Regions from separate parts of the Exiguobacterium sp. s95 genome, predicted to be linked through region 2. Evidence: predicted binding sites of a transcription regulator. Region 2 holds the regulator's gene; the other holds the start of a gene.
The links. The regulator Rex, encoded in region 2, represses fermentation and respiration genes when NADH is low (regulators of the CRP and FNR family bind a similar motif). The targets are predictions, from matches to a motif close to TTGTGAAATATTTCACAA.
Positions count from the first base shown of each region.

Region 1 (5,654 bases), on a different contig from region 2:
ATAGAACATACTATCGTTCGAACCGTAGTTCGCAAAGGCATAAAAGCTACCGCGAATCGCAATCAGAACGAGTACGATTGATGCAGGCACGAGAAGTGCCGTTCCATAGTAATAAGCTGTGTCCGGGAAAAACCCGACGAGACCAACAAAGAAGAAAACGAAGAAAACGTTCGTCACTTCCCAAACGGGCGAAAGATAACGTAAAATCAATCGATTCGTCAAATGATCTCGTTTTGTATATTTCGAGTAAAATGCGTAAAATCCAGCACCGAAGTCAATTGAGGCAACGATGAGATATCCATAGAGGAACGTCCAAAGTACGGTTATTCCTAGTGTTTGAATGTCCAACTCGTTCCCTCCTTATTCTTTATCGTCCGCAAACATCGCTTCACCGCGAGTATGGTGATCGTCTGCGAGTTCTTTACCGACAGGATTATTCTTAAACATACGGAGCAATACGACTGTACAAATCGTACCAAGTAAGAGGTACAACATGCTGAATAGAATCAGCATCGGTCCGACTGCAGTAGATGTCGTCGCTGCGTCAGCCGTTCTCATAATACCATATAGCGTCCATGGTTGACGTCCGATTTCCGCGTACATCCAACCTGCTTCAATCGAAACGATGGCAAGTGGTCCACCAATGAAAATACCGCGCAGTAACCATTTATTATACGGGTTCAACTTCTTCAGTCGGAATGCGAGTATGAACAAGGCGGAAATCGCTGCTAAATACATCCCGATCGATACCATGATATCGAAGAAATAGTGGACGAATAACGGCGCTTGGTCTTCTTTCGCAAATTCATTTAGACCGATGACTTCTGTATCTGGTGCGCCACCTGCAAGAATTGACAAGGCGTACGGAATCTTAACCGCACCTTTGATGTCATAACTACCATCTTCTTGCTCATCCAAAATCCCACCGAAAATCAATTCTGCTTCATTTGTCGTTTCAAAATGCCACTCCGCTGCTGCTAATTTTTCAGGTTGATATTTCGCAAGGTACTTTCCTGAAAAATCACCGACGAGCGCTGTCGAGAAGGCGAAAATCAATCCAGCCATGACTGTCAGACGAAGTGCCTTTTTGTGATACGCCGTCTCGGCTGCGGACAGTGTTTTCTTGCGCAATAGATGGAACGCAGCAATTGCTGCTAAGATGAACGCAACCGTCAAGTAAGCAGATACAATAACGTGTGTCGCTTTTGTTGGCGTTGCCGTATTGAACATCGCTTTTAACGGTTCGATTTGTGTTAACGTTCCGTTGACAATTTTAAAACCTTCCGGAGAATTCATGAACGAGTTAACTGTCGTGATGAAGAAGGCTGACGCCGTTGCCCCGATGACGACCGGAATCCCGATTAACCAGTGTAACCATGGATTTTTAAAGCGATCCCATGTGTACAAGTAAATCCCAAGGAAGATCGCTTCAAAGAAGAAGGCGAATGTTTCCATGAAGAGTGGCAAAGCAATCGTCTGTCCGGCTACTTGCATTAATGAAGGCCATAAGAGCGATAATTGTAATCCGATTGCCGTCCCCGTAACGACTCCGACCGCTACCGTTACGATATAACCGCGCGTCCAACGTCGTGCTAAAAGAATATAATCTGGATCTTTTCGTTTAATTCCAATGTACTCGGCTGCGAGTACCATCAACGGAACTCCTACACCAATCGTTGCAAAAATGATGTGAAATGCTAATGTGAGCCCTGTCAATAATCGACTGAGCATAACTGGATCATTGAACATGTGTGTGCCCCCCTCTTCCTAAACGTACTTCTATATATGTTTATATCCGTATCATAGAGAACATAATCATTTGTGTCTGTTCTAAATGTTTGATGTAACAAATTGTTCACATCTATTCGTGATTTTCTTCACAAAACGTTCGAAAACTAGATGATCTCGCTAAATGAAAACCCTTTACTTCGATTTGAGGCGAAGTAAAGGGCATTTCTACAGTCTTTTTACGATTCATTCAGTTTACACATATTCACGGAAGTAATGATCCAGTAAATTAATCACAAATGGGATCGCCTCTTCATCCGGATTCAACGTCGGCTGATGTAAACCGGACGTTGGATTATCGATTCCAAGCCAAAACATCATGCCTGGGACTTCTTTTAACATGAATCCAAAGTCTTCACCCGTCATCGCAGCGTCGCATTCAACATAATTTGCATTCATCTTAACGAATGAAGAAAATTTATCGACGACGTTTTGATCATTCACGACTTCGTAATAGCGGTTTCCAAATTGCAAATCAATTTTCACGCCAAATGACGCTTCAATTCCACGAACGATGTCACGTACCCGTTCTTCTAATTTTTCCATATCAGTACCGTTCAACGCACGCATCGTTCCATCTAGCACAGCTCGACCGGCAATAACATTTTCACGAATCCCCGCATCGACCTTGCCAATCGTGATGACACTACAATTCATCGGATTGATTGATCGACTGACGATTGTTTGCAACTGCATGATGAGTGCAGCCTGAGCAACGACCGTATCGACCGTCAAGTGTGGAAATGCAGCATGACCACTTTGACCATAAATCGTGATGTGAACTTCCCGCGCACTGGCAAATAATACGCCAGGACGACTCGCAATTGTCCCGACCGGATATTCAGGTGCCACATGGAGACCATACATTTCACTCGGACGATATTTTTCGAATAATGGACTTTTAATCATCGGTTCCGCTCCACCCGGACCTTCTTCTGCCGGTTGGAATAAGAAGACGACGTCATCCATGATCGGTAACTCGACAAGACGACGAAGCAGACCTAACGCAATTGACGCATGGACGTCATGCCCACAGGCGTGCATCATTCCCGGATGCTCCGAACCAAAAGGAAGACCCGTCGCTTCTTCGATCGGCAAACCATCGATATCTGCGCGGTAACCGATTGTTCGATTTCCGGTCAACCCTTTAACACGAACGAAAACACCTGTTTCAAACGTATCGTAGCTGACGCGGTCTTCAGGATAAGAGCGAATCTGATTTAAAATAAAGGCTTGCGTCTTGAACTCCTTGAATCCTAATTCAGGTATTTTATGAAGTTCTCTTCGCATTTCAATCGCGTATTCCATCTGACTGACTTCCCCCTTCTTCTTTTACGATGTCCCAAAAGGCTTGGACTTGTTTTAACTCAAGCATGGATTCCGTCGATAAAATCCATGTATCGCGTTTCAGTACTTTACCCGAAGACGTCTTCAACGGAATCTGCATCACTTCGCTCGATTCTTGAATCGTTGACTCTGGTAAAATCGCGAATCCAATGCCGTGTAACGCCATTTGTTTACAAGTTTCGATTTGGTCGACGACGAGCGTCCGCGCAGGCGGACTTGAAAAACGATCCTGCCACCACTCGAGTATTTCTTGATAGTACGTCGAATCACTTTTGAACTGAATGAATGGTCGGTCCGTCTTACGCAACTGTTCAAGCGTCGTCAACTCACTATCAACAAGATAGAGCGGGTCTGAGAACAACCGTTCCTTGACGCCCTTCCAGTCCGGATTACCTCGAATGATGCCGATATGAAAATGTTCTTCGAGCATATGCCGCATCATTTCACTCGACCACCCTGTTACGAGTTGGACGCGTACATGCGGGTAACGTTCCACGAAACGTTTCAACACGCGTGGCAACCAATATTGACCCATGATGGAGGCGACAGCAATCCGAAGGGTCCCGTAGACTGCCCCTTCTTCGGCAGTCAGTTCACTTTTCAGTTCTAATTCTTTTCGATTCATTTCTTTTGCGAGCCCAATGACTTTTTCTCCTTGGGGCGTAATGCTTAATCCACGGGAAGAACGAATGAACAACTTCGTCGCCCACCTGCGCTCAATCGCAACCAATCGTTGACTGAGTGCCGGCTGCGAGACGAAAAGACGTTCGGCTGCTCTTCGCATATTCAGCTCTTCCGATAAAGTTATCAACATTTCCATTTCCGACACTTGCAATGTAAGATTCGACTCCTCATGATATAAGATGGCATTAGTTTAACACGTTAGGAAGGAAGGTACATATGTCACGCTATCATTTTATGTTAATCGTCTCAACGATTGCGACCTTAGGAAGTCTGTACTTCAGTGAAGTTCGCGGTTTCATCCCTTGTCCACTTTGTTGGTGGCAACGCTTGTTCATGTATACGACGGCATTTTATTTAATCATTACACTCTTTCGGAATCGCCCCGTCGATGCTCTTTTCGTTCGACTATATGTTGGAATCGGTTGGGTAGTTGCTGCCTATCACGTTGTTCTCGAACGCCTCCCGGATGGCGAGGCACTCTGTACGAATGGTTGCCTGATTCAATGGGTCAACTACTTCGGTTTTTTGACAATCCCAATGATGAGTTTAATCGCCTTCACCCTCTTATTGATCCTTGCCTTTTACCCGAATAAACAAAGTGCATAAGTTGCAGATATCTGTTCAAACAAATGCGTCACGTAGAACTCACTACAAAAATTAACGCACAGGAAACCCGAGCGATTCCATTTCGATAACAGGAATGCTCGGGTTTTTCATTTCCTTCCGATGCCGATACTATGCTTGACCGTTTCACTGCCACTCCCTCGACACCGCGTAGGCACTTGAAAAAGATAATTCCGATAACTGACCTTCTCCTTCACACCAATCACCTACGAAAGCAATCGACGTATCCGCTTCCAAAAAGCAAGGCAACGGCCTTTGTCCCATCTTCCATTTGATTTCTTGAACGATTGCGCGTTTCATCGTCCGCTCTGTCACAAGGCGATCTCGCCACCCTGGATAGTGGTGATCTAATAAGTCATGGGCGTGCTGTACTTTTTCTTCAATATATGTCGCTTGACTGACCTGTTTATGATCAAGATATGCGACGACTTGTAAGACTTGTCCCTCTTTCGGAGAAATGCTTGCATCATAGTGTGACAATTCCGTGACGAAGACTTGATGGTCTCGATCGAATACATAAGAAAAAGGAGTATCAATGTAAGGACTGATTCCGACATCATAGACTAGGGCTTCGGCTGGTTCAAACTGCGCGTATGGTTCAATAAAGTGCTGGATCGATAATGGTAATGCAACTTTACGCATCTCGCGAGGAGGTATCGCGAGAATTACACGCTTAGCCGACCATTCATTTTTTTGGCGATCGCGTAATCGATAACCTCCCCTACTTTGTTCAATCGCTGTAATCTTGGTTTTCCGATGGATTTCTCCCCCGTAGTCCGTCAAAACGCGTTCGAGTTCATCAATTAAGGTTTGCCAACCTCCAGCAATATATGAAACCGGTTTGCGCGTACGAAATAGTTTCCGGTAATACGCAAAATAGACAGATGACGGAATATTTTCGGGTTCGGAAGTGAAAAAATTACTCGAAGCTAAATCGAGCATTAACCTTGAGACATCGTCTTCGACCTTTTCTTGGACCAACCAGTCCCCAATTGAAACTTCCGACTCTCCACGTTCGAGTGACAGTAGTGTTTTAACGACCGCCCATGTGAAACGCACCTTATCGGTTCCTTCCACTAGTTCTGTCTTCAACAGGCCGAGTGCATTCGCAGGAGCCGCAGTCAAATGTCCAGCAAACTCATATTTCGCCTTAGAAGAAGAAAAATCGAGCCATGTCACATTAAGCTTCAATTGTTTAATTAATGAACGGA
Region 1 covers NZ_JACSMM010000002.1:507,720-513,373, reverse strand. The annotation lists gene KNP99_RS07200 (cytochrome d ubiquinol oxidase subunit II) at 1-348, opposite strand, end outside; gene KNP99_RS07195 (cytochrome ubiquinol oxidase subunit I) at 361-1,749, opposite strand; gene KNP99_RS07190 (N-acetyldiaminopimelate deacetylase) at 1,984-3,096, opposite strand; gene KNP99_RS07185 (transcriptional regulator CcpC) at 3,080-3,970, opposite strand; gene KNP99_RS07180 (disulfide bond formation protein B) at 4,036-4,425, shown strand; gene KNP99_RS07175 (FAD-dependent oxidoreductase) at 4,570-5,654, opposite strand, start outside.
Region 1: KNP99_RS07195 (cytochrome ubiquinol oxidase subunit I) is a predicted target of Rex. The motif match lies at 1,866-1,883, and genes of this name have one in related genera.

Region 2 (5,654 bases):
GGCTTCTTCATAGCCGACCGCGAGTTGCGTGACTTGTAACACATCGTTCCCACTTTGTTTTTCAATCGGGAACGACAGAACGGTGCTGCGTTCATCCCCATCCGGACGATCAATCCGGTCGACTTTTTCAAGACGTTTGCGGACGCTTTGTGCGCGTTTCGTCGTCGTCGCCCGTGCGATGTTACGCTGGATGAAGTCTTGCATCTTCGCGATGTCTTCCTGTTGCTGTTCGAACTGCTTCATCTCTTGTTCATACAGTGCTGCCTTTTGTTCCAAGTACTTCGTGTAGTTGCCGGTAAACTTCCGGCAGACGTTCCGTGACAATTCATAGACGACGTTGACGACCTGGTCGAGGAAGTAACGGTCATGGGAGACGATCAAGACCGCTCCACGGTAACCAGCCAGATAACTTTCGAGCCAAGAGAGTGTATCGATGTCGAGGTGGTTCGTCGGCTCGTCAAGAATCAACAGCTCAGGTGCCTGGAGCAACATCTTCGCCAGTGCGAGTCGCGTCCGTTGTCCACCGGATAGCGTCTGGATCCGGCGTGAATAATCGTCCGGATAAAAACGCATCCCGTGCAGGACGGAGCGGATGTTGGCTTCGAACTGGTAACCGCCGGCGTCCGAGAAGTCATGTTGTGCCTGATCGTATGTTTTCAACAGACGGTCGTAAGCAACAGCATCATTCAAGATATGGTCCATCCCCATCTCAATCTCCATCCGACGGAGCGAACGTTCCTGCTCTTGCAGATGCTCGAACACGGTCAACATTTCATTCCAAATCGTTTCATTCGACTCAAGACCACTGTCCTGGGCGAGGTAACCGATTTTCACTTCCTTACTCTTCATGATCTCACCAGAGTCATGACTGAGCTCTCCGGCGATGATTTTTAAAAGTGTTGATTTTCCGGCACCATTTCGTCCGACGAGCGCAATCCGGTCCCGCTCCTGCACTTCGAGTTTAATATTGTCTAAAATCGGCTCAACACCGAATGATTTTGATAGTTGGTTCACTTGTAAGAGAATCATAAAAACATCCATCCTTCCACCCTTTAGTCTATCATGAAAAAAACGCAGGAGTCCCGTGGAATATATTATTTGTTAGTCTATGTGAAGTGGTTTACAATCAAAGAGAATAGAATTCTTTGCATTGATTTGGGTGCCACGTCAGAACGTGGTCGAAGGGGGAACTGCAGTATGAATGGGCCAGACACAAAAATACCACAAGCGACGGCGAAACGACTGCCGTTATATTATCGTTTCATTCAGAGTCTTTATAACTCAGGCAAGCTGCGCGTCTCTTCAGCAGAGCTCAGTGAAGCGGTCAAAGTCGATTCAGCGACGATCCGCCGCGATTTTTCCTACTTTGGGGCGTTAGGGAAAAAAGGATACGGTTACAACGTACAACATCTATTGACGTTTTTCCGAAAGACACTGAATCAGGATGAAGTCACGAATGTGGCACTTGTCGGGGTCGGACATCTCGGAACGGCGTTTGCAAATTATAACTTTTTAAAGAATAATAGTACTCGGATAGTCGTTGCGTTTGATGCGGACGAAAACAAGGTCGGAACAACGACGCAAGACGTTCCTATCTATCATGTCTCTGACATGAAAGAGCAAATCGAAGCGAACAAGGTTGATGTCGCCATCTTGACGGTCCCATCCCAGTTCGCACAGTCAGTAGCGGATGAGTTAGTTGAGTATGGTGTGACCGGAATTCTGAACTTTACACCGGCGCGGTTGAACGTACCGGCCCATGTTCGGGTCCATCACATCGATTTGTCGATCGAGTTGCAGTCACTAGTTTATTTCATGAAGCATTATTCGCAATCAGCTGAAGGAGTGAAATCATAATGGAAAACTTAATCCCGTTCACACTCGGTATTGGACCAGGAAGCATCGCCTTAATCGGTGCCGTCGCCTTAATCATCTTCGGGCCGAAAAAGTTACCGGAGCTCGGTCGTGCTGCCGGTCAGACGTTAAAAGAGTTCAAGAGTGCGACAAACGGCATCATGGACGATGATAAAGACAAAAAGGATGAATCGAAAGAGAAGTGATTAAATTATGGCGATTGATCAAGAACAGAGTGTGACATCGCATCTAGACGAGTTGCGCAAGCGGATCGTCTGGTCACTCATCATCGTCGTCGTCTTGTTCGCCGCGGCCTTTCCGCTCGTCCGACCGCTCGTGCGTTTTCTGCAGTCAGACTTGAAAGAGCTCGGCATCGGATTGAATGCCTTTAATGTGGCCGATCCCCTGATGTTGTACTTGAATTTAGCGTTCATCATCGCGGTCGTCCTGGCTTCACCATTTTGGATGTACCAGCTATGGGCGTTCATCCGACCCGGTTTATTCGAACAGGAACAGAAAGCGACCTTGACGTATATTCCGGTCACGTTTTTCTTATTTTTGTCCGGAATCGCGTTCTCTTATTTTTGGTTACTTCCGTTTCTACTCAAAGTATCGACGGAACTTGGGCAAGAGCTCGGCATCGAGCAAGTCATCGGGGTCGAAAACTATTTCAGTTTCTTAATCCGGCTGACGATTCCGTTCGGTATCTTGTTCCAATTGCCGGTCGTGACGATGTTCTTGACTCGTCTTGGACTCGTGACGCCATTGTTCATGCGGAAAAATCGGAAATATGCGTACTTTGCGCTGTTTGTCATCGCGGCTTTAATCTCACCACCGGATGTGACGTCACATCTGATGATTTCGGTACCGTTGTTCGTCCTCTATGAAATCAGCATCATGATTTCAGCCCGGACGTACAAAAAAGTACTGATTCTTGAGCAACAGGCGGAGCTTGAACGGCAAGCGGATTTGATGCGTGAGTTGAATAAGTAACAGTCTCCTCTCGGTCGTTTCGGCGACGGAGAGGTTTTTGTTTGGAAGCGCTCTTTTTATATTGAAAAAGTGAATCGATATGGTTTATACTGATTACAAGAATATGAGGGGGCTTAGCTCAGCTGGGAGAGCGTTTGGCTGGCAGCCAAAAGGTCGTCGGTTCGAGCCCGATAGTCTCCATATGTACATCACTTGGCATTTGCCGAGTGGTGTTTTTTGTTATAGTGGTGGCGGCAAAACAGAAGCTTACAGCCTGGATAATGTTGATGAACCGATTGAAGTCGTTTTCTGTGTTTATCCTTTTGAGGGAATGGGAAATTTCTTAATAGGTAATCAAGAGGGGGAAGCATTATGAATCCATTTACGACGTTAATTGCCTTCATCGTCGGCTGTCTTGTTCTGTATCTCGGAATCCGTGATAAGAACGGTTGGTTGATTGGTGTGGCACTGATTCCGTTAGCAATTGTTGCGTATAGCGTCATCTATCTCATCATTCAAGTTTCAGCCTAGAAACTCCTTTTTTAAGGAAGTTTCTTTTTTTTTGAAACATAACTGGTAAACTGTAAGTATATGACAGTATAGACAGTTGAAACGAGGGAGGGCATTTCAGGATGGAACAAACGCTCCGAGAGGAACGATTACAGGCGTTGACGGTTGCTTATATCGAAAAAAATCAATTGCAGAATAAGAGTTGGGTCATCGCTGCCTTGATGGCGACAATCGGCACATTCACGGAAATCTTCAGCACGACCATGTATTTGAGTCTGTTACCGCTTGTCTTTCTCGTGTTTGATCTCCCGTTTCGACTCGAAAAACGAAAAATCCTGGCGCGCTATCTCTCAAGCGACCAAGTGACGAACCAATCGTTGCTGTGGCTCGGGACTCAATTCGTCCTGTACGGTTCGCTGTACACCGTGATACTTGAGACGAAAGAGATGTCGATCTGGAAAATTGCCCTTTGGATGCTGATCATCCTCGCACCGGTCTATTACATAACGGACTGGTTGTTTAAAAAGATTGCCCGGTCAGGCGATCCCGACTTCGTCAGTGATAAAGAAATTCATGCGAATGTTAAAGAAGTGGAGGAGTGACAGGGTGAGTACATTGATTGAAAAAAATACACGGTTGAAATTACTGGGACCGCCATTAAAAAGGATTCAGCATCTGGTGCCGGTTCCGGTTCTGCTGCTTGCGCTTGCTGGTTGGTTCATCCCGGGTTTTCGGGAAACAGGGCTGTTCTCCTTATTTGCGATTACGGTATTCTGTTTGGCTAACGCACTTAGAGAAATCATTCGTCTGCGGATTTTAAAGCAACGCCTCGCGAAGGACGTCTATAAAAAGACGGTCTTGAAAGTGGCACGTGTGTCGATGATCGGTTCGTTCATCCCGATCCTTACACTTTATGTGGGGACTGTTTTTCCACAATACGCCGGTATTTCTTTTACGGTCTTTCTTGTGTCGATCATCGTCGCCTATTTGATTGTGTCCCAATTGAACAAACAAGCGAAACAACTGGATCCGGCATTCGTCACGATGCGTGAGATTGAGCGTTACCGTAAGTAAGCGAAACACACAAGAGGAGTGAACGGATGAGAAACACTTTAAGCACGTATCAAAAATGGACAAAAATCAGCCGGCAAATCCGGACGTATGTAATTGCGGGCGTATTTTTTGCGGTGCTGTTCTTCTCCGGAAGCGGGCACCTGACGGATTCAGCAGTTGGATTTTTGATTCTTACGCCGTTACTCGCCTATAATGGCATGCAGCGAGTGATCCAATCCGTTCTGTTAGTTCGGTCGAAGGTACAGGCGCGATCAGTCAGTCTAATGTTTGGTGGGATCACTTTACTCGAAGCGGTCTTTATTGCGGGTGCCGCAGTTGTCGCCCCGCACCTTGGACAGTGGGGCTATCTGTTTCCGCTAATGTTGTGGATTTCAGGGATGCTGCAATTTCAAAATTGGACGGACCGGACGGTAACGAAGCTCGATAAAATGGATTTGCTTGAGACACCGGACCGAAAAGGAATCGAACACCGTCATCCGACGGGCGAAGGAATCGGGATGTAACGAGGAGGCAGACGATGGAGAGCATGCAACGCGAGCGGAAAATGGATTATATCCGATTTTCAAAACAGGCACGTTACATTCAAACGGTCTTGTTTGGACTGGTATTGTTTGTATTTCTCTTTTTAACAGACGATTGGCATCTGACAGAATCATCGTTTCAGTATTTTTTGTTAGTCCCTTTGTTGTCCTATCAATGGATCGTCCGATTCCTGAAGTACCGCTATTTCAAGAAGCGGTTTGACGGGCTTGAGGCCTGGGATCATCTCGGACTACCGTATATATTGATCAGTATCATCGAAGTACTGGTCGTCGTCCTGGGGCAAATCATCACGCCCTACGTAGCGCGTCCCGAATACATCGGACCGTTCCTTGTCTTTTTCCTAACGGTGCTGTCATTGGACCGAATTGTCGATAAACGGATTAAACGACTCGATCCGACACACTTATCAGAACAGGAATTGATCCGGGCGGAACGGGAAGAAAAACGAATCAAATATTGACTGGTCATCTTAGAGCAACAAAAAAACGCAAGAAGGCGGCGGATTCCGGATTCGCCTACTTCTTGCGTTTTTAGTTGTGACCGCATCATGTAGAGGTTATTTTTTTGACAGCAAATAAATGAAGTAAGGAGCACCGATGATCGCAACGACGATTCCTGCCGGGATGCCTTGCGGGTCAGCGACGTTCCGACCAATCGTATCGGCGAGGACGAGTAACCATCCGCCAATCAAAACGGCGATC
Region 2 covers NZ_JACSMM010000009.1:9,292-14,945, forward strand. The annotation lists gene KNP99_RS12635 (ABC-F family ATP-binding cassette domain-containing protein) at 1-1,029, opposite strand, end outside; gene KNP99_RS12640 (redox-sensing transcriptional repressor Rex) at 1,198-1,857, shown strand; gene KNP99_RS12645 (twin-arginine translocase TatA/TatE family subunit) at 1,857-2,060, shown strand; gene tatC (twin-arginine translocase subunit TatC) at 2,068-2,847, shown strand; tRNA gene KNP99_RS12655 (tRNA-Ala) at 2,955-3,027, shown strand; gene KNP99_RS12660 (hypothetical protein) at 3,199-3,357, shown strand; gene KNP99_RS12665 (hypothetical protein) at 3,459-3,938, shown strand; gene KNP99_RS12670 (hypothetical protein) at 3,943-4,410, shown strand; gene KNP99_RS12675 (hypothetical protein) at 4,437-4,913, shown strand; gene KNP99_RS12680 (hypothetical protein) at 4,928-5,413, shown strand; gene KNP99_RS12685 (FecCD family ABC transporter permease) at 5,510-5,654, opposite strand, start outside.